4 regions of the Micromonospora musae genome follow, and region 3 is predicted to be linked to each of the others. Evidence: riboswitches for the same ligand, from Rfam matches in the RefSeq annotation. Region 3 holds a riboswitch; each other region holds the start of a gene.

Region 1 (5,361 bases), on a different contig from region 3:
ACGGCCCCGGTGGCCGGCCTGGGTCTCGCCGATCGTGGAGCCGTGGTCGTCGGCGGCGGTCAGGCCGGTTGCGGGTCCGGGTCGGGGCACGAATGCGTATGCACCGCGCGCCCGGGAGTCTTCTTCGTTTTCTGGAATCAGTCAAGATAATGGGCTGGACGTCACTCGGCCTGCCCTGCCGACGCCGGTTGGGAGTCCTTCCGGATCCTCGACGGCCCGCATAGGGTGAGGGCCCGGCGAGAGGATCATGCATGGACGCGGCGCAAGCCATCTCGTTGGTGGCGAACTGGATCCGGTCCCACGGCCTGGACTACCCGACCGAAGGACTGGCGGCGGATCGCTTCGAGGCGGGCTGGAGCGTGTACGCGCCGGTCATCGTCGACGAGAGTGACCCGATGGCGTTCCTCGACATGCCGGTGGGGCGGTCGGTGTTCCTGGTCGGAGACTCCGGCCGCATCGAGGAGGTCTCCTCCTCCGTCCCTCCCCAGGCGGCGCAGGACCGGTTCACGACGCAGGAGATCGCGAACGCGCACGCCTCCGCCGGGTCGGACGAGGCACAGTTCATGGCCGAGTTCGAGCGGGCGTTCCACCAGGCCGCGGCGGGGCATCCGCCGGCCGTCAGCAGCTTCACCGTGGTCGACGGTTCACCCGACGAGGCCGCCATCGCCGCGGAGGCGTCCCGGCTGCTCGAGCCGATCGCCCAACAGCTGGCCCAACTCGGACCGCCCGGCTGGGACCGGCTCTCGGCGGAATTCGCCTTCACCGTCTCCGCCGAGGTCGCCCAGCTGTGGTTCTTCTCCGGCGACAGGTCGGCGGCGGCGCCCGTGCCGTTGAGCATCGGCGAACTGGTTCGCCACCAACGCGACGTCGCCGCGCAGATGCCGGCCGGGCCGTGGTGGCGGCTGCTGCTGACCGTCACGAACCGCGGTGTGCTGACCGTGGAGTACGACTACGGCGACCAGCCCTTCCCCGACGACCAACTGTTGACCGCCGACCACTACCGCAACGACCTGGCCGCCTACCCCCGCCCGCGGGTACCGGTCTGGCTCGCCGGATACGTCGCCGGGCCCGCCGCCCAGGGACGCGATCCGCAGCGGGCGGCCGCCGCAGCCGCCACCGGCCGCAACGGCGTCGCCGTCGACGGCGTCCCCCAACTGGCGGACGTCTGGGCCCGATGGGCGGCGCTCTCCGCCGTGTACGTCGGCGTCAGGTCGGATTGGGGTCCGCGGATCTTCCCCGGCCACGCCTGGTACGAGAGCGACCGTCGCAGCGGCTCGGTCCTCTTCGTGCTCCCCGGTGAACGCGCGGTCCTCTCCGGCGGGAAGTGGGACTCTCCCCTGCTCGAAGCCGCCTACAACGGCGGCCGGCCGCTGCCCGACCTCTACTCCGGAGCGCCCGCCTGGGTCACCGACAGCGTTCTCAACACCCGCAACCGCAATGGGCTGTTGACGTTCTGCCTCTGGTGGGTCGGTGGCCGCTGGCACCGGGGAGCCACCGACACGTCCGGTGAACTCGACGTGCCCCTTCCGCCGGTCCGGAGTTTCGACGAGACGGTGCGCGCGATGACCAGCCAGACCGGTCCTGGCACCGACCCCGCCTGCGCGGCCCTGCTGACCGCCATCGGTAACGGCGGGGCGACCGCGCACCACGTGGCGGCGCTCTTCACCCGCGTCCCCGGGGCCGATGTCGGCGCCGCCGTCAACCAGCTCAGCCTCGCCGGGCTGCTGACCGCCTGAGCGCCGCCGACTGCTCGGCGTTCAGGCGGCTCAGGGTCGGCCGGACCGCTCGGCTGGACGGCGCGGTGGACGACGAGCCGCGGCCGTCGGGGTCGGTCGGACCGACCCCGACCACCCACGGCCGGCGACCCGGATCCGGAGATCAGGAAGCCACGCGCTGCGGGCTCAGACGGCGAGACGCTGACCCGGGAAGATCAATCCCGGGTCGTCGCCGACCACTCGCTTGTTGCGCTCGTACAGGGCGTGCCAGCCGCCGGCCACGTGCTGCGCCGCGGCGATCTCCGAGAGGGTGTCCCCCGGCTTCACCACGTACGTCTCGCCGCCGGGGGTCGACGTGTCGTGCTGCCGGGTGCCGGTGGTGGACTTCGTCTCGCCGCCCGAGGGGCGCTTCGACGCGCCGGTCGACTTCGACGACGTCGAGCCCCCCTCCTTGCCGCAGGTCGGCCACGCGCCGATGCCCTGACCGTCGAGCACCTTCTCGGCGATCGCGATCTGCTCGGCACGGGAGGCGAGGTCGGCGCGGGCGGCGTACTTCGTGCCGCCGTACCCCTCCCAGGTGCTCTGGGAGAACTGCAGGCCACCGAAGTAGCCGTTCCCGGTGTTGATGTGCCAGTCGCCGCTGGACTCGCACTGGGCGATGGCGTCCCAGTTGACCGCCGCCTGTGCGGGGGCGGCACCGAAGAGCGCGACGGCGCCGGTGATCGCGCCGGCGGCCAGGGTGCCCACGGCGAGGCGACTGGCGGTGACGGCACGGTGACGGGGATGGTAGGCAGATGCCATTGGTTTCCTCCACGCCGACGAGGTGAGCTGTCGGGTTCGGACTGAGGAGCCCGGCCGCACGATGGGCGGCTTCACCCCGAGGCGCCGCCCTGACCTGGGAGGCGGGCGACGCCGGGAAACGGTGGGTCCCCCGCTCCTGCCCGGGTGACGTTCCGACGACCGGCGGCAGGATTTGGCGTTACCGGTCGCGGTGTTCGCGTCGGCGAACCCGACCGACGCTAGGCACCATTCGCGACGATTGCCCACTTCCTGTGAAGTTCTTCACCGGGTCGCGCGGGGCGGCCGGCGCTCGAGTTGCGCGCCTCGCCCGGCTGTGCGGCAGTGACGAACCGGACGCTTCCGGCGGGACCGAACCGTCCGACAGGGAGGATGGTCACGACCTGCCCACCGAACGACGACCAGACGTGACATCGCCGGTCGCGCCGCGCGAATCAGATCGCCAGCAGCCGACCAACTCCCGGCACCCCCGACATGTCAAACAGATGCGCATGCTCTGATGTCTTCATGATCAATCCAACTCCCCTGATGAATCTCGTCGCCGGTGTCTGGGGCTTCAAGACTCTCGCCGTCGGCGTCGAGCTCGGCCTGTTCACCCGGCTCGCGGGCGGGCGCACCATCACCGTGGGCGAGGCAGCCGCCGAGTTCGGTCTGGCCGAGCGCCCGGCGGACATGCTGCTGGCGGCGTGCGCCTCACTCGGCCTGCTGGAGCGCTCCGGCGCGGGCTACCGCAACTCCGAACTCGCCGAACAGTTCCTGGTCGAGGGGCGCCCGTACTACTTCGGCGGCCAGATCCGCTACTCCGACCTGCGTACGTATCTGCCGTGGCATCGAATCTCCGAAGCGCTGCACACGGACCGGCCGCTGACCTGGGACCCGCAGAGCCAGCAGTCGATGTTCGATACCAGCGACCCGGAGATGATCAGCCAGTTCTGGGACGCGATGTACTCCACGTCCAGCTTCACCGCGCGGGCCCTGGCCGGCGCGTACGACTTCGGCGCGCACCGATCGCTGCTCGACGTCGGAGGCGGGGCTGGAGCATTCCCGATCGAGCTGTGCCGGACCCTGCCCGAGCTGCAGGCGACCGTGCTCGACCTGCCGCATGTCTGCGTACGAGCCGAGGAGCGGATAGCGGCCGCCGACCTGAGCGACCGGATCGGCACCGTCGCCGGTGATTTCCTCGCCGCCCCCGCACTGCCGCAGGGATACGACGTCATCCTGCTGAGCATGATCCTGCACGACTGGGACGAGCCCACGAACCGGGCGTTGCTGGCGAAGTGCCACGCCGCGCTGCCACCCGGCGGGGCTGTCGTCATCTGCGAGCTGCTGCTCAACGACGAGCGCACCGGCCCGCCGTCGGCGGCACTGATGGGCATGAACATGGTGGTCGAGACGGAGGGCGGCCGTAACTACTCCCGCGCCGAGTACGCGACCTGGCTCACCGACACCGGTTTCGTCGACATCCGCACGGTGCTGTTCGACGCTCCGGGCGCCAACGGCGCGGTGGTGGCCCGCCGGGCCTGACCGCGGGACGGTGGGTGCGGCGGCCGGATGCTTTCGCCCGGCCGCCGCCGGGCCCACGCGCCTGCGCCACCGGCGATGACCGTACGGCACCAGGACACTGCGGACGGTGATCCGCGGTGGTCATCGGGGCGTACCTCCCGTGATGACTGCGACAGGTGGGCGGTCAAAGCTGGGGTGGACCGGGCCGCGTCGGCAACAATCCGGAACGGAGACCCCGGCAGCTCAGCGCCCAGCCACCGGGGTTTACCGGGGGGAGACAGTGGTGAAGGTAGGGCGGACACGAACCCGAGGGGGACAGCCATGTCCGAAACAAGCCGTAGCGAGGCCGTCACAGATCGCCCTGACGAGGTGACCGACCCGCTGCTGTGGAAGCTCGCGCTCGAGGTGGCCGACGCGCACGAGCCCGACGGCGAGGGCGGCTGCCGCAACCTGCTGTGCGCCGGTGAGCCGTGGCCGTGCACGGCGTGGAACAACGCCCAGCGGGCGCTGAGCGCGGCGCAGGGTGGCCCGGCCGGTGAACCCGCCGTCGCGGTCACCTACAACTCCCCCGCCGCCTGGTCCGGTGTCCCGATGCCGCCGGCGAACCGCCGCACCGCGGCGTGAGGCGGGGCCGCGCCGTCCCGTAGCGCGGCCCGGGAGCGCCGTCGGCGTCGAAATATGAGGTGCGGGCGCGGGGGCGGGGCCCCTACCGTGCGGCCGTGACCATCGACATCGCCAGCCTCGCCGAGCGGCCGGAGCTCGCTGCCCTGCTCGACGAGGACTTCGACGGGGCGTGGCCGCCGTTCATGCTCTGGGATCCGATGGGCTCGGTCTACTACTGCGTCGCCCACGAGCTGTATCCGGAGTTCGTCTTCGCCGCCGTCGATCCGGCGGAGCCGGGCCGGGCGGTCGCCCGGGCGTACGCCGTGCCGCTGCGCTGGACCGAGCCGGAGCTGCCCGACGGCGGCTGGGACCGGATGATCCAGCGCGCCACCGTCGACCGACTCAGCGGCGCCGAGACCAACATCGTCTCCGCGTTGGAGATCTGCATCCGGCCCGACCGGCGCGGCGGTGGGCTCTCCGCGCTGATGCTGGACGCCATGCGTCGGGCCGCCGCGGAGCAGGGGTACGACACGTTGGTGGCGCCGGTGCGGCCGAACGGCAAACACGCCCAGCCCGACCTGCCGATGACCGAGTACGCGAGGCGGGTCCGCCCGGACGGGCTGCCGGTCGACCCCTGGCTGCGGGTGCACGTACGCGCCGGTGGACGCATCGAGCGGGTGGCGACGCGGTCGATGACGATCTCCGGCACGCTCGCCGACTGGCGGCGCTGGACCGGCCTGCC
Region 2 (5,361 bases), on a different contig from region 3:
CCACGAAGTCGATGTCGTCGACCGCGCGGTCGTCCCGGCTGCCCGCGGCCCGGGCGGCGGTACCTGCGGCCCAACCGATGGCGGCGCCGACCAGCGCCACACCGATCAGCAGCGTCCACGGCAGCGCCGGACGTCGACCGGCGAGCGCGTCGAAGGCGAGGGTGGCCCGGCGGCGGGCCTCGTCGGCAGCGTTGCCCACGACGTCACCTGCTCCGTCACTGAGCCGGTGTCCGCCGCGTTGCGCGGAGCGGGCGGTGCCTCGGACGGTGTCGCCGGCGGTGTTGACGCTGGAGACCAGGTGCTGCCACGCCTGGTCCGCGATTCGCTCGGGTCTGCTGCGGCGGTCCAGCAGGGTCGTTCCGAACATCGGGATTACCTCCTCGGTGCGCCGGCCACGGCGGGCGGGTCGGCTCCCGGCCATCCGGATCGGCGCGTCACGGTTCGCCTACCCGCCAGTGCCCCGCCCATCGGCGCCCCAAACCCGCCGAATCACCCCAGCCGGACCGCCCGAAGTGGTGGGGCCTGACGGCCGGGGTCGCGCCGGGTTCACCATGCCCCGGCGGCCGGCCGCGCTCGGGCGGCCGGCCCGTTCGAGACGGAGATGGGGTGGTCAGCGCACCGAGACGACGGCGGCACCCCGGGCGAAGTCGTCGTCATCGTCGTCATCGTCTCCGCTGCCACCGAAGCCGCAGGCCAGTACGAGGGCGAGCAGGGCACCGACGCCGGCCAGCCCGGCCAGTCTCTTGATCATTGATCATCCCCTCTGTCGTGGACTCCCGGCCGATGCTAGGCCGCCCCGGCAAACGCACCCGCGCCGTGCGAAATCGGATCATGGGTCCGGACCCTTACCGGCCGCGTCGTTTCCGCCCGGCTGGCGCGGACCGGCTACCCTGGGCGGCGGTGCGTCGGTCCGAGGGGCCGTCGAACGAACAGACGAAGAGAAGAATCCGGACAAGGGTGACGAGATGTGCCCTGATCCGCGAATTGCTCATCCCCCGGGGGTGGCGACCGAGGCCATCGGAGGAATACTCTCGGTCGCGGCCCGCGTACTGATGAGGCGCCCGGGGGACGGGCGGGTGGAGGTGCTCGCGTGAGCCTGTCGATCGTGAAGTCGGTACTGTCCGGCGGTGTCGTGGAGATTGCCCCACGCGGCGAGATCGACGTCGACACCGCGTACGAGGTGCGTGAAGCGATCGCCGAGGTGCTGGCCAAGGGGCATCCGGCGCGCATCGAGCTCAACATGCGCCTGGTCACCTTCATCGACTCCGTCGGCATCAGCGCGATGGTCGCCGGGTTCCAGACCGCCGAGGTGAGCGGCGTCAAGCTCGTGGTCACCGAGCCGAGCCGGTTCGTGCACCGGCAGCTCTGGGTGACCGGCCTGCTCGGGCTCTTCGGTGCTCCGGAGCCCTACTACGCCGGCACGGCCACGCCCGAGGTGCTCCCCGGCGCCTGAGCCGCGCTCATCCCCGATCGGGCTCGACAACCCTCTCGTCGAGGCCGGAGAGGTCCACGTCGCCGGCTTCGCTGACGCCGCCGACCGGCTGCGGAGTCCCACCGGCTGATCGCCCGGCCGACAGGCACCCGAAGCCGCGGTATGCGCTCCGGAGGCCGCTCAGCCGTTGCCACCTCGCCCCTGGTGGGTGAGGATCGGGCGACCGGCGACGGCGGGAGACGGTGTGCTCAGGCGGGACTCCTTCAGCTACAGCGTCCAGGCGCGCTGCTCGCCGTCGGACGCCGCCGCGCTCCTCGGCGACCTCGACCGGCAGGGCGAACTGCACCCGCTGATCGTCCGGGTCCGCCGGCTTCCGCCCCGCCCCGGCGCGCGGGCCAGCTACACCGTCAGCGACCGGCTCACCGCCGGACCGGTGCGGTTCCGGGTGCGGTACCAGGCCGACGTGCTGGTCCAGGCGGAGGACGAGATCGTGACGGTGGCCCGGCAGTGGCCGGCCACCACCGTGCGCAGCCGCGCCCTGCTCCACACCGAGGCGGACGGGCAGCTGCGCATCGACGTCGAGATCACCCTCGCCGCGCCCGCGCCGCTCTTCGCGTACGCCTTCCGGCAGGCCCGCGCCGCGCACCTGACACTGGCGAACCGGCTCGCCGGTGCGCTCGACCGCGACCGGAAGGGACCGCCCGCCACGTCCTGACAGACGCCGGGGGTTTGGTGGAGCCGGTCAGGCGCCCGCGCGGCCGGCCACCGGCGAGCGCCGGCCCGGCGCGGGCGACCCGGTCCGGCGCATCCGCCCCCACGGCTTGTACGTGGAGAGCACCGTCGCGATGACCATCAGGCCGGTCGACACGGCGGGCGCGATCACCAGGTCGGCCCGGTCCCGCGCCGGGAGGGCGGCCCCGAGCTCGCCCGCGGCGCGCAGGTTCGGGGTGAGCAGAAAGAGCACCAGCACGACCATCGCCGTGGTGATCAGCAGCTTCACCAACACCCAGCGGTACCGGAGGAGCTTCCACGGGGTCAGCAGGGCGCTGGCCACGCCGACCGTCCACACCGCGACGGCCAGCGGGGCGAAGAGCACCGTGCCGATCAGCGCGGCCACCGGATAGACCACGTCCGGGTCGGCGCCGCGCAGCACCGCCACGCCGAGGGTGAGCAGGACCAGGTCCGCGCCGAGCCACCCCAGCGAGGTGACCAGGTGCAGCGTGAGCAGCGCCTTGCGCGCGGTGGGCGGTGTTCGGGTCATGCCCGTGATGCTGCCCGCGCGGACCGGCCGGATCGTCCGCCGAGCGACGACATCCCGGGTACGTCCCGCGACGTACCGCCTCCGGCGGTGCGGGTGGCCGGACCGGGCCACCCGCGGCCGCGAGGTCAGTACACCGAGAGGTGCACGTGGTTCGTGTGGTCGCTCGACGGGTCTCCGCCCGCCCCGCTGTACGACTTCCATCCGCTGCTGGGCAGCCAGATCTGCCGGTACCAGATCACGTAGAGCACCGCGAGCCGGTCGGAGTTGCGGATGAAGTACGCGGCCAGGTTGTTGCCGTACGTCTTGTCGCCGCCGGTGGCGTCGCCGCCGAACCCGTTCTTCTGCGCGGCGAAGTCGCAGGCCCGGCCCTTGGGGTGTTCGCCGGAGCCGCCGTTTCGGTGGCAGGAGACGTAGCGGGTGAAGTCGGCCGCCTTGGCCTGGTTGAGCGCGTGCAGCATGCGTGGGGTGATGCAGCCGCTCGCTGGTGTCGGGTCGTTGACGCTGCACGACTCCTTCGGCCAGGAGCCGTCGGGGTTGCGGGGCGCCGGTGCGGCGTTCGCGGTGGAGGTGCCCCGGTTGGAACCTCCGGCCGTGGCGCGGACCGTGTTGGCGTTGGCCACCTCGATGGCCCGCTCGGCCTGTTGCTTGCGCTTCGCCATCACGGCGACCTGCTTGCGCTGCTCCTTGATCTCACCGTCCAGCGCGGCGCGGGTCCGGTTCGCCGTGTCCCGGGTCTCCATCAGCTCGCGCAGCACCCGGTCCTCGTTGGCGGCTACGGCGTCCAGGGCGGCGGCGCGGTCCATGAAGCCGTCCGGGCTGGTGCTGTTGAGCAGCGCCGAGATGGTGCCGAGCCGGCCGGTGCGGTAGGCGACCCCGGCGATCTCGCCGACCTTGCCGCTGCGCTGCGCCAGTTCGGTGTCGGTCGTCCGGAGCTGCGCGGTGAGCTGCTGCTGCCGCTGGGTCGAGCGGGCGAGGGCCGCCTTCGCGTCGAGCCAGCCCTTGCTCGCCGCCTCCAGTTGGGCGCGGAGCGCGGGGGTGCCGCCCTCGGCGTCGTTGCTGGGAACCGCGGCGGGCAGGGCCGCTGGGGGAGTGGACGCGGTGGCGGTGCCGGGGCTGAGCGCGACGGCGAGGGCGAGCGTCGCGGCGATCAGGGCCACCATCCGGGCGGCGCGTCGTCGTACGGGTGCCACTACTGGCATGCGCATGTCCTTCCGCCAGCCGACCGGGTTAGCTGACGGGTTCGGGACGGAAGATCCCTACCGCTCGCGCGGATGCACCCCAGGAACGTGGTTCCCCGGCTCGCCGAACGTCGGCGATTAGGCGTTGGCCGCCGCCGGCGCCCGTGAGCGCCACCTACCGGAGGCCGGAGCCGAGACTACCGGGGCCAGCGAGCCCTACGCAGCAGATGTGACTCTCGGTGCTGCTGTGGTCACCGATAATTCCGGCATATCGGACAATACACTCCCAGAATTAAGGATGTGCTCATTACCACTCACAGGACCCGCAGGCCCCGGGTGCCGCGCCCGGCTCGATCTGCAACGTGGCGTGCTCGATGTGGAAGTCCTCGTGCAGGGCGGTCCGCGCGGCGGTGAGCACCGTGCCGACGTCGGCGCCGGAGGCCATGGTGAGGTGCGCGGAGGCGACCTCCATGCCCGAGGTGAGCGTCCAGACGTGCAGGTCGTGGACGCCGGCCACACCGGGCACGGCCGCGAGCCGATCGTGCACCGCCGTCACCTGGAGGTGCTTCGGCGCGGCCTGGACGAGGATGCGGACCGCCGCCCGGCCGAGCTTCCAGGTGCGCGGCAGGATGAACACGCCGATGGCGATCGCCACCAGCGGGTCGGCCCACCACCAGTCGGTGACCGTGATGAGCAGCGCCGCGCCGATCACGCCGAGCGAGCCGAGCAGGTCGCCGAGCACCTCGAGGTAGGCGCCCTGGAGGTTGATGCTCTCCTTTGCCCCGGGCCGCAGCAGCAAGAAGGCGACCACGTTGGCCAGCAGGCCCAGCACGGCCACCGCCAGCATCGGGCCGGCGAGCACCTCCGGCGGGTCGCCGAAGCGGCCGACGGCCTCGATCACCACGTAGACGGCGACCCCGGAGAGCAGGACGGCGTTGGCGAGCGCGGCCAGCACCTCGAGTCGGTAGAGCCCGAAGGTGCGCTGCGGGTCCCGGTTGGCGTGCCGGGTCGCGGTGATCGCGGCGAGGGCCATGCCGATGCCGAGCACGTCGGTGAACATGTGCCCGGCGTCGGAGAGCAGGGCCAGCGAGCCGGTGCGGAGGGCGGCCACAGCCTCGACCACCATGAGGACGGCCAGCAGTCCGAATGCCGCCCAGAGTCGGCCACGGTGATGCTGGGCGGCGTTCGCCACCGTCTCCTCGTGGCCATGACCCGCGCCCACGAAACCACCCTCCGTCGACGGTTCGGACCGGTCAAACATATGCTCACATCGCAATGTATGCAACCGTCGGCCATGCGCGACGGCCGAACCGAGAAGTCGGGGAACGTCAGCCGGTCGGGTCGACCGTGCTCAGCCGCTGGGTGGCGCGGGAGAGCGCCACGTAGAGCGTCCGGACGCCCGAGCCGGGATCCGCCCGGATCTCGCTCGGCGCGACCAGCACCACCCCGTCGTACTCCATACCCTTCGCCTCCAGGCTGGTCACCACCTG
Region 3 (5,361 bases):
GCTCGAGAACTCGGCAGTGCTGGCCGCCGAGGTCGAGGCCGGGCGGTGCGGGGTGGTCGGCATGTCGTACCGGCTCGCCGCCGGCGAGGTCCGTCAGGTCGCCGGGGTGCTTCCGCCCGCGGCGGGCGCGGATCCGACGGCGGGCTGACACCCTCCACGACGCCAGGAGAAGCGAGAGGGCCGCCCCGCGAATGCGGGGCGGCCCTTGCCGTTCTCAACCGGTCGCTACAGCAGCGACATGTGCACGTGGTCCGTGTGGTTGGACGGGCCGCTGTAGGACTTCCAGCCGGTGGCCGGGAACCAGATCTGCCGGTTCCAGATCACGTAGTAGATGCCGAGCCGGTCGGCGTTGCGAATGAGGAACGCGGCGACGTTGTTGCCGTACATCCGGGTGTCGTCGTTGTGCCAGGGCGAGAAGCCGCTCTTCTGCAGGGACCAGTCGCAGGCCCGGCCCTTCGGGTGCTCCCACGGCCCGCCCGGTCGGTAGCAGCCGACGAACCGGTTGAAGCCGGCTCGCTTGACCTCCTTGTAGGCGTGCAGCGTGCGGGGCGTGATGCAGCCCGAGGTGGTCGGGTCGGGCTCACTGCACGACATCGGCTTCCAGTCGCCGTCGGCCGTCCGGCCGGGACCCATCCTCGCCACCGGCGAGGTGGCCGAGACGAGACCGCCGGTGAAGCCCTTTCCGCCGACCAGGGCCAGGGCCTTGTCCGCCTCGCGCTTCTGCTTGGCCATGATGGCGGCCTGCTTCTGCTGCTCGCGGACCTCGGTGTCGATCGCCAGCTTGGCGAGCTCGGCGCGGTGCTTGACCTCGTTGATCCGGGACAGCTTCTGCGAGTTGACCATGTTGAGTTCGTCGAGGCCCATCACCCGCTCCACGAAGGAGTCCGGGTCGTTGCTCGACAGCAACATCCCGACCGCGCCCATCCGACCGGTGCGGTACGACTGGGCGGCGACCTGGCCGACCTGCGGCGCCAACGCGTTCAGCTCGGCCTCGGCCCGCTTGACGTCCAGGCCCAGCTCCACCTGGCGCTTCTTGGACTTCTCCAGCTTGGCCTTGGCCGCGGTGTAGTTGCGGTTCGTCGTCTCGACGACGTCGGTGAGCAGTGGCGGGTCGTCGTCCTCGTGCCCGGACGGAACGGCCGGCTTGGGTGCGGCGGACGCCGGGAGGGGCCCGGCGAGCACGGTCAGCGCGGCGATCACGGCCACCACGGGTATCAACCAGCGGCGTAGGGGTGCCGTCACAGTTTTCCCTTCCGTCGACCGCCGACCGGGTTAGCTGACGGGTTCGGGGCGGAAGTGGCCCCTACCGCTGACGCGGACTCACCCCAGGTACCTGGGTTCCCGGCTCGCCGTCCGGCGATTGGGCGGTGGTACCGCAGGCGCCGCTGCGCGCCTTCGGCGGTTACCGGCAGCGAGGTTACCCGAGAGCCCGGCCGGGGAGCTACGCCCGGATGCCGACTAAAGGCGTCATTTCGCCATAGCGCTGGGTAACCAGTGGCGCAGCTGCCAGGCCGGCGAGCCTGCGCGGTCACGTTGAGGAGTGTCACCATGCGCTCTCCGTTCTCCTGTCCGGGTCGGGCCGGCCACCGGGGGTGGCGGGGGGTGGGATCGGGCTCGGGTCGTGTCGCCCGGCGCCCAGCGCCTCCAACACGTCGCTCCGGTCCGGGGCGGGCCGGGTGGTCGGGTGGGTGGGCTTCGCCTCGCCGTCGGCCGGTGCGGCGACTGAGCGTCCGGCCGTCGTGACGATCGCGGCCAGGCCGGTGGTGAGCGGGACGGCGGCGATCAGCCCGAGCGTCGCGACCGCGCTACGGACGATCTCCTGGGCCAGGAACTCGCTGGTGAGGAGCTGACCCACCGGGCGCGAGTCGGCGGTGAGCAGGAGCAGCAGCGGCAGCGAGGCGCCCGCGTACGCGAGCACGATGGTGTTCACCGTGGACGCGATGTGCGCGCGGCCGACCCGGGTCGCGGCCCGGTAGAGCTGGAGCCGGGACAACCCCGGGTTCGCGTGGGCCAGCTCGGTGACCGTGGCCGCCTGGGTGACCGTGACGTCGTCGAGCACGCCGAGCGACCCGATGATGATCCCGGCGAGCAGCAGGCCCCGCAGGTCCACGTCGCCGCGGAACATCGAGAGCGTCAGGGCGTCCTCGCTGCCGAAGCCGGTGAGGTGGGTGGCGGCGGTGGCAGCCGCGCCGAGGACGCCGGTGAGCACCAGGCTGCCGAGGGTGCCGAGCACGGCGACCGAGGTCTGCGCGGTCACGCCGTGCGTCAGGTAGAGCACCACGAACATGATCAGGGCGGCGCCGACCACGGCGACCAGCAGCGGTGAGTGCCCCGCGCCGATGCCGGGCAGGACGAAGGTGAGCAGGATGCCGAAGCTCGCGGCGAGGCCGGCGAGCGCGGCCAGGCCCCGCCACCGTCCGAACGCGACGATCGCCCCGGCGAAGATCAGCGCCAGCCAGACGAGCGGCTGGCCGCGCTGGTGCTCGGCGACGTTCCAACTCGACGACGAGGGGTCGGTCGGATCGGTCAGCTGCACCATGATCACCTCGTCGCCCGCCTCGACGACCGGTGCCCCCGGACCGTCCGGGACCGGCGCCTCGACCTGCTGACCGGCGGCCGGGCCGTCCTGCACACGTACGGTCACCGTGCCGCAGCGCTGTGGCCGTCCACCGGGCGTCCCCTCCGGCGTCTCCGACACCGGGGAGCAGGCCTCGCTCACCACCCGGGTGACGGTGCCGTGATACCGGGCCGGATCGCCGCTGCCCTCCGTCTCCGGAACGTCGCGGGGCCAGAGCACCAGGGCGGCGACCACGGTGGCGAGGACGAGCGGGACGACCGTCACGAGGAGGATCCGTCGCACCCCCGGTGGGGTGGACGGTGCGGGACGGCTGTGGTCGGCGCCCATTACGAATCTCCCAACGAATCCGGGGCAGGGTACGTGCCGGTGGGGCGATCGGCTCAGCGGCGCGGGACCGCCCCGCCACGAAAGATCCGGAGAGTCATCGTCGGAATGCTAACCATGGCGACCCTCCGGCGCCTGTTCACGCCGACGGTGTCACGTCATGACGGCGAAGGCCCCCACGGCGGCGGCCGACGGGGCATGTTGGGTTCATGGCCGCAGATCCGTCACCGCACCACCCGGGCGCAGCCGAGCCGGACCACGGCCGGGGTGGCCACGACAAGCACGCCGGCCACGACCCGGCGATGTTCCGGCGGCGGTTCTGGATCTGTCTGGCGCTCACCGTGCCGGTCGTGGTCACCAGCCACATGGTCATGGAGTGGCTCGGTTACCGGCTCGACGCGCCGGGCCTCACCTGGGTCGGGCCGGTGCTCGGCTCGGTGGTGTTCTGGTGGGGTGGCTGGCCGTTCCTGGTCGGCGCGGTACGCGAGGTGCGGGACCGGGCGCCGGGCATGATGCTGCTCGTCGCCATGGCGATCACCGTCGCGTACGGCGCGTCGCTCGCCACCAGCCTGGGCGCCTTCGACCTGGACTTCTGGTGGGAGCTGGCGGCTCTGGTCACCATCATGCTGCTCGGACACTGGCAGGAGATGCGGGCGATCGGGCAGGCGCGCGGGGCGCTCGCGGCGCTCGCCGCACTCCTGCCCGACCAGGCCGAGCGGGTCACCGAGGACGGCCGGACCGAGCCGGTGCCGGTGACCGGCCTGCGGGTCGGTGACGTGGTGCTGGTCCGGCCCGGTGGCCGGGTGCCGGCGGACGGACGCGTGGTGGACGGCGCCGCCGAGCTGGACGAGTCGATGATCACCGGGGAGTCCCGGCCGGTGTCCCGGTCCGTCGGCGATCGGGTGGTGGCGGGCACGGTGGCCGCCGACTCGGCGCTGCGGATCCGGGTCGAGGCGGTCGGGGAGCAGACCACGCTGGCGGGCATCCAACGCATGGTCGCCGAGGCGCAGCAGTCCAGCGGGCGGGCCCAGGTGCTGGCCGACCGGTTCGCCGCGGCGCTGTTCTACGTCGCCATGGCGACAGCCGTGGTGACGGTGCTGGCGTGGACGTTGATGGGCCGGGGCGACGAGGCGGTGGTCCGGGCCGTCACCGTGCTGGTCATCGCCTGCCCGCACGCACTCGGTCTGGCGATCCCGCTGGTGATCGCGCTCTCCACGGCGGTGGCCGCGAAGTCCGGGATCCTGGTCAAGGACCGGCTGGCGCTGGAGCGGATGCGGACCGTCGACGCCGTGCTGTTCGACAAGACCGGCACCCTCACCCGCGGCGAGCACGTGGTGACCGACCTGGCCACGGTCCCCGGCATCGAGCCCGACGAGCTGCTGCGGCTCGCCGCCGGAATCGAGGCGGAGAGCGAGCATCCGATGGCCCGGGCGATCGTCGCGGCGGCGGGGGAGCGTGGTGGGGCCGTCGCGGCCACCGGGTTCCGGTCCCGGCCAGGCCGTGGGGTGGAGGCCACCGTGGCGGGCCGGAGGTACGCGGTGGGCGGGCCGGCGCTCCTGCGCGAGCTGGGCGTACGCCTCCCCGACGAGCTGCGCGCCGAAACCGACCACTGGGCCGGCCGGGGCGCGGTGGTGCTGCACCTGGTGCGGCTGCCGGACGGGGTGCTCGGTGCGCTGGCGCTCACCGACGAGCTGCGCCCCGAGGCGCGCGACGCGGTCGCCGAGCTGCGGGCGCAGGGCGTACGGACCCTCGCGATGATCACCGGGGATGCCCGGCCGGTGGCCGAGGCGGTCGCCGCGGACCTCGGGTTCGGTCCCGGCGACGAGGTGTTCGCGGAGGTGCTGCCGGCGCAGAAGGACGCCAAGGTGACCGAACTGCGGCGGCGTGGGTTGACCGTGGCGATGGTCGGCGACGGGGTGAACGACGCGCCGGCGCTGGCCCGGGCCGACGTGGGGATCGCCATCGGCGCCGGCACGGACGTGGCCATCGAGTCCGCCGGGGTGGTGCTCGCCTCCTCCGACCCGCGCGGGGTGGGGGCGGTCATCCGGCTCTCGCGTGCCTCGTACCGCAAGATGCTGCAGAACCTCGCCTGGGCGGCGGGCTACAACGTGGTGGCCCTGCCGCTGGCGGCCGGGGTGCTGGCCGGCGTCGGATTGTCGTTGAGCCCCGCCGTCGCCGCGGTGCTGATGTCGGGCTCCACCATCGTGGTGGCGCTCAACGCCCAACTGCTGCGCCGGGTACGCCTCGGCGCGCCGAACGCGGGCTGAGAGCCGCGCCCTGCCACGAGCCGAGGAGGCGTCGGGCGCCGCGGGGCGGCCGGGTCAGCCGCGCTTCATGAGCCGACCGACCGCGGCCATCATCTCGCTGGCCATCTCGTCGGCGCGCCCCTCGGCCGCTCCCTCGTGCATGCAGTGCCGGGCGTGGCCGTCGAGCAGCCCGAGGGCGACCTTGTCCAGCGC
Region 4 (5,361 bases), on a different contig from region 3:
GCCGGCTCAGTTGCTGGTGCCCGAGGAGTACCGCTGGTGGTTCACCCAGATCTTCCCGCTGACCCGGTCCCTGGAGTTCTGGATGGGGGTGGCCGCCGCCGAGCTGATGCTGCGCGGCCGGTGGCGCGGTCCACGGCTCCCCCTGGCCAGCCTCCTCTTCGTCGCCGTCTGGGTGGCCGCCGCCGGATGGATCCGCGCCGAGTTCTGGGCCGCGCTCCTGGCGGCCGCCTACCTCCTGGTCATCACCGCGGCGGCGGACGCCGACGTGCGCGGCCTCCGCTCGCCGTGGCGGTCCCGTCCGATGATCTGGCTCGGTGAGGTCTCCTTCGCCTTCTACCTCGTCCACGTCCTCGTCATGACGACCGTGCTGCGGTTGACCGGGGACTGGGGTGTCGGCCTGCCCGGGTGGTGGGGGCCGGCCGCCGTGCTCGGGTTCCTCCTGCTGAACCTGGTCCTGGCCGGGCTCCTGCACCGCTGGGTCGAGATGCCGATGATGCGCCGGCTCGGTCCACGCCGTGCCCGTCCGTCCGCGGCCCCCGCCGCCCCCGCCCCCGCCCGCTCCCGCTGACCGCGGGCCGAGCCGGCTCGACTCGCCTCGTCGAGCGGGCCGGACGGCCCCGCCGCCGCTCGGCTTCCCCGGCCCCGGGTGTCCCTCCGACTCGGTGCCAAACTGCCCCTGAGCTGGGACGTCCACCCTGGTCGGTGCGGTCGGCGCGGCGTCGCGACACGCCCGGCTACCGTGCGACTCCGGTGGTGCGGGGGTAGCGTTGCCCCATGCCTTCCTTCGCGCTCACCGATCCCCTGTGGTGGGTGGCGCGTTGGGCCGCTCGGTTGCTGGCCAGCCTCGCGGTGGCCGGCGCGTTGACCGTCGGGTCGCTGGCGCCGTTCGGGGCTCCGCACCCGCAGGCCACCACCGAGTCGCCGTCGCTCACCGGCTCGTGGGCCTGCGACTGCGCTCCCACGTTCGTCGGCGCGCCCGACTCCCCGGTCGTCGCCGTCGCGCACGGCACCGTCGCACCGCAGAGCACCGCCGAGGCCGCCGGCCCGCCGGCCGCCGCACCGTCCGCGCCCGGTGTCACAGTCGAGCCGTTCGCCCTGGTCGCACCGGTGGCCGCCGCGGTCGCCGTCGCGGCCACCGAGGCGCACCCGCAGCGCAACGCGATCCCGACCGTTCGAGCGCCCCGGGCCCCGCCCGGCGCCTGACCCGTCGGCGGGAGCAGGAAACCCTCCCGCCGCGCCCGCCGAACGCGTCAACCGCGCCCGCCCCGGCGCCCCGCGCGGCCGAGTCGGCCCCGCCCCGGGTGGCCGGGCGGCTTCCCGCATTCGCGTCTGCCTGCCCCGAGGTGTCGACATGGAGAAAACCGTCCTCTACCAGTTCCTCGTCGAGGTGCCGCAGGCCGCCGCCATCTGGTCGGCCCTGCTGGTACTGGCCCTGATCGTGCTCACCGTGCTGGTCGCCCGCCCCGAACGCGACCGCCCGGAGGACGACCGGAGCGCCCCGACCGTGCCGTCCGACCGGGAGTTGGCGACGGCCGAGGCGACAGACCTGCGCCGGTACGCCGAGGAGGTGGCGGTCGCCGCCGCGGGCGCGGCGCAGACCGCCCGACGGAGACGGGACGCGTGGTCGACCGCCCAGGCCGATCTGGACCGGGCCTGGGCGGCGTACGACGAGGCCGACAGCGCCGCCCGCCGGTTCGCCGGCGCGGGCGCCCTGCCGACGCCCCGCACGCCCCACACCCCAGCGGAGTACGCGGCCCGGGAGCGGCACCTGCACCGGGCGGCCACGGCGGCGTACTGGCGGGGCGATCTCACCCTGCGCCAACTCGGCGACGTCTTCGGACACCGCGACGGCTGGGATCCCCGTCTGCACCCGGTCGAGCAGGAGGTGCGCCTGGCCCGGGTGGTCCGGGACGGCCGGCTGGCCGGATACCGGGCCGCTCAGGAGCGGGAGCGTCGCGCCTGGCGGGACGCCGAACTCGCCGCCGAGGCGGCCCGCGCGCTGGCCACCGAGGCGTACGCGGCGGCGGTCCGCGTCCGGCCGGGCCGGTCGACGGCGACCCGGCCGGCGAGCACCGCCCCCGCCCGCCTGGTGACCGCCCGTTGGCACCCGGCGAGGGTCGGCTGACCGGGCCGCTCCCCGACCGACTCGTCTCCTGGAAGATCGGGCGGCCCGGTCGTCCGGACCCCGCACCTCAGGGTGGGAGTTGATCGCCGTGCCGGCGGATGTCGGTCGAATTCCGCCGGCAACTCCGTGAGCCCGGTCACAACGGCCCGGAAACGGTCAGCGGGTCCAGCCGGTTCGAATCATCCCGGCCCTTTGACAAGGTTGTCGTCGGCCCGTCCTGTTGCGCCCCCCGAACGCCGCCGTAACTGCCCGTCCCATTGAGTCCCGTCAGCGGCCAAACGCCCGGAAAAATTGTCAGACGGAACAGGTTTAAGCAGGTGGCGAAGGGTTGGCAGGCTCCTCGTCGACCAGTAGTGTCGGCCCGTCCGGTGCGGTACCCGATCGCAAGAGGCGACGCCGCGCCGACCCGCCTAATCGTTGTTCTTCACGAGCCGGGGACCCACATGTACGTCCGGGGTGAATCCGCGAGCCACGGCCCGCGGTAGGGCGATCTTCCCGCCCGAATCCGTCAGCTAACCCGGTAGGCGGTGCCGGAAGGAGTTCCATCCCTGTGGTGCACGAACCCACCCCTCGGCCGTCCCCGAACCTCCACGGCGCCCCGGTGCCCGCGCTCGCCCGCCTCGTAGCGGCGAGCTGATCCGGCACCCGCGTCACGCCGCCCGGTCCACCGGGCGATCCCCTGAGCGATCCACCAACCGCACGCGGACCAGGTCCGCGCGGTGACGCCTACCCGATTCCCGGTACGGCGGCCGGTCGCTCACCCCCGAACCGTGGAGGAACCGTGAAGCACACCCTGAAGCGTCAGCTCCGTCGCCTGGCCGCCGCGCGGCCGTACCAGATCGCCGCCGCCTCGGCCGCGGCGCTGGTGCTGGCGACCACCACCGGCGCCCTGCTCAACGGCGCCGACGAGGCGCCCGCCGCGCAGCGCGCCTCCGCCGCGGTCGCGGCCGAACTGCGCAGCGACGCCGGCATCGCCTCGCTCAGCGAGCAGCAGCCCACCACACCGGCGGCCGACTCGCCCACGGCCAGCTCGCCCACCGCCGGCGCACCGGCGGCGAAGAAGGCCGCGAACCCCGACCTGACCCGCAAGCCGACCCCGCCGAAGCCGCCGTCGAGCAAGGTCCTCGACTACGACTACCAGGCGCAGACCACCTTCTACTACTGCGGGCCCGCCGCCACCCGCAACGCGCTCAGCGCCACCGGCATCGAGCGCGGCCAGGACGACCTCGCCACGCAGCTCGGCACCACCGAGATGGGCACCAACTCCGCCGAGGACACCACCCGGGTGCTGAACGCGGTGGTCAAGGGCAACCCGTACAAGACCACCATGTTCCCGACCGCGCCGCGTCCCGCCCAGATGGACCGGCTCCAGGCCGACATCGTCCGCGCCATCACCGACGGGCGCGGCGTGGTCGCGAACATCGTCGGCGACGCCGTCGACACCGACGGCGGCTGGCACTCCTTCGGCGGCGGGCACTACATCGCCGTCGTCGGCTACCGGGACCAGGGCCGCACCGTGAAGATCGCCGACTCGGCGAACCCGGCGGTGCCGTCGTACTGGATCACCACGATCGACCTGGCGAACTGGATCACCTCCCGCGGTTACTCCGCCTGACGATCGCGTTCACCTCGGGCGCCGGCACCTGATCAAGGGGCCGGCGCCCGTCGTCGTACCGGATCTCCACCCTCGCCCTGCCGACGCCGCGATGGCAGACTGCGTCCATGACCGACGCCGGTGCCCGTACGCCCGGCCGGCCCGCGCTCCTGCTGCTGCACGGCATGGGCGCGACCGGCGAGGTGTGGCTGCCCTGGGCGGCCCTGCTGGAACGCCGGTGGGAGGGGCGCTGGCTGGCGCCGGACCTCGCCGGCCACGGCACCTCACCACCGCTGCCCGCCTACGACTTCGGCACGCTGGCCGAGCGGGTGGCCGAGGCGCTCGCACCGGACGACCGCCTGATCGTGCTGGGGCACTCGCTCGGCGGCGTGGTCGGCCTGACGCTCGCCGCGCGGGACGCCGGATTACCGGTCGCCGCTGTCGTCGGGCTCGGCATCAAGGCGGTCTGGTCCGGCGCCGAGTTGGCGAAGGCGCGGGAGCTGGCCGCCCGTCCGGTCGCCTGGTACGCCGACCGCGACGCCGCCGCCGAGCGCTACCTGCGGGTCTCCGGGCTGGCCGGACTGGTCGCCCCCGACGATCCGAGGGTGACGGCCGGGCTGCGCCAGGTGGATGGGCGCTGGCGACTGGCCATGGACCCCGCGGCGTTCGCGGTCGGCGAGCCGGACCTGTCGGCGCTGCTCGCCGCCACCGACGTGCCGATCCTGCTGGCGCGCGGCGAACACGACCCGTTGGTCACCGACGCGCAGCTGCGGCGCTACGGGGTTCCGGTCGCCACGCTTGCCGGGCTCGGCCACAACGCCCACGTCGAGGACCCGGAGGCGGTGCTGGCGCTCGTCGAGTCGTACCGCTGAGCGGCCGGCCTCAGGCGGTCGGCAGGGGTGCCGCCTCCGCTGCGGCCGGCCGGCCGACGCGCGGCGTCGGCGTCCGTCCGGCCGGCTCCAGCTCGCGCCGGGCGGCGGCGAGGAAGGCCTCGGCGTACGACTCGGCCGGGAAGTCGCCGAGGTAGCGTCGCCGGGTCTCCCAGCGCTGCGCGGAGAGCGGGTCGGTGTCGAGCAACCGGTCCAGCACCTCGTCCAGGTCGGCCATGTTCCGGCGCAGCACGTACCCGGCGGCCGCCAGCGGGAACCGCTCGGTGAACGCGTCGCCGTCGGCCCCCATGTCCGTCACCGCGAACGGCTTGCCGGAGTAGAGGTAGTCCGAGATGACTCCGGAGACGTCGGAGACCAGGGCGTCGGAGCGGTTCACGCACTCCACCAGGCTCAGGTCCCGGCTCGCGGCCGCGCCCCAGAGGTGCTGCCGGCCGGTCCGGGCCCGGTCGGCGGCGAGCAGCTCGGTCAGCCGGCCGAGCTGCCGGGCGGACGCCGGGTTCTGCGTGGTGTACGGGTGTGCGCGCAGGATGACCGTCGCGCCCCGGTCCAGCAGCCGCCGCAGCAGCGGCTCGGCCACCGGCAGCGAGCAGTAGTCGGCGTCCGCGTGGTGGCCGGTCCAGGTCGGGGTGTAGAGGACGGTGCGGGGGGTCAGCGCGGGCAGCCGCTCGGTGCGAACCTCGATCGACTCGACCTGCGGGCGGCCGACCACCACGAACTTCTCCGCCGGGATCTCCACGCCGACGCGCGCGTAC

Evidence for each region. A riboswitch is a leader RNA that binds a small molecule or an ion and turns the genes downstream of it on or off. The one in region 3 is predicted to bind cyclic di-AMP.
Region 1: another riboswitch for cyclic di-AMP. It lies ahead of D7147_RS22055 (LysM peptidoglycan-binding domain-containing protein); the one in region 3 lies ahead of D7147_RS02490 (coiled-coil domain-containing protein).
Region 2: another riboswitch for cyclic di-AMP. It lies ahead of D7147_RS16625 (coiled-coil domain-containing protein); the one in region 3 lies ahead of D7147_RS02490 (coiled-coil domain-containing protein).
Region 4: another riboswitch for cyclic di-AMP. It lies ahead of D7147_RS26860 (C39 family peptidase); the one in region 3 lies ahead of D7147_RS02490 (coiled-coil domain-containing protein).

Annotation. Positions count from the first base shown of each region.
Region 1 is NZ_RAZS01000008.1:6,901-12,261, reverse strand. Features, by position in the region: gene D7147_RS32735 (hypothetical protein) at 252-1,736, shown strand; gene D7147_RS22055 (LysM peptidoglycan-binding domain-containing protein) at 1,902-2,516, opposite strand; cyclic di-AMP (ydaO/yuaA leader) riboswitch at 2,514-2,704, opposite strand; gene D7147_RS22050 (methyltransferase) at 3,021-4,037, shown strand; gene D7147_RS22045 (hypothetical protein) at 4,338-4,640, shown strand; gene D7147_RS22040 (N-acetyltransferase) at 4,736-5,361, shown strand, end outside.
Region 2 is NZ_RAZS01000005.1:413,437-418,797, reverse strand. Features, by position in the region: gene D7147_RS16645 (hypothetical protein) at 1-367, opposite strand, end outside; gene D7147_RS32445 (hypothetical protein) at 611-751, opposite strand; gene D7147_RS16640 (STAS domain-containing protein) at 1,091-1,453, shown strand; gene D7147_RS16635 (SRPBCC family protein) at 1,677-2,147, shown strand; gene D7147_RS16630 (hypothetical protein) at 2,175-2,693, opposite strand; gene D7147_RS16625 (coiled-coil domain-containing protein) at 2,819-3,883, opposite strand; cyclic di-AMP (ydaO/yuaA leader) riboswitch at 3,897-4,026, opposite strand; gene D7147_RS16620 (cation diffusion facilitator family transporter) at 4,179-5,093, opposite strand; gene D7147_RS16615 (HelD family protein) at 5,200-5,361, opposite strand, start outside.
Region 3 is NZ_RAZS01000001.1:524,164-529,524, reverse strand. Features, by position in the region: gene D7147_RS02495 (carbonic anhydrase) at 1-148, shown strand, start outside; gene D7147_RS02490 (coiled-coil domain-containing protein) at 226-1,242, opposite strand; cyclic di-AMP (ydaO/yuaA leader) riboswitch at 1,246-1,377, opposite strand; gene D7147_RS02485 (YibE/F family protein) at 1,544-2,905, opposite strand; gene D7147_RS02480 (heavy metal translocating P-type ATPase) at 3,112-5,169, shown strand; gene D7147_RS02475 (metal-sensitive transcriptional regulator) at 5,224-5,361, opposite strand, start outside.
Region 4 is NZ_RAZS01000012.1:50,179-55,539, reverse strand. Features, by position in the region: gene D7147_RS26875 (acyltransferase family protein) at 1-568, shown strand, start outside; gene D7147_RS26870 (hypothetical protein) at 775-1,203, shown strand; gene D7147_RS26865 (hypothetical protein) at 1,352-2,125, shown strand; cyclic di-AMP (ydaO/yuaA leader) riboswitch at 2,523-2,667, shown strand; gene D7147_RS26860 (C39 family peptidase) at 2,907-3,740, shown strand; gene D7147_RS26855 (alpha/beta fold hydrolase) at 3,848-4,591, shown strand; gene D7147_RS26850 (CDP-glycerol glycerophosphotransferase family protein) at 4,602-5,361, opposite strand, start outside.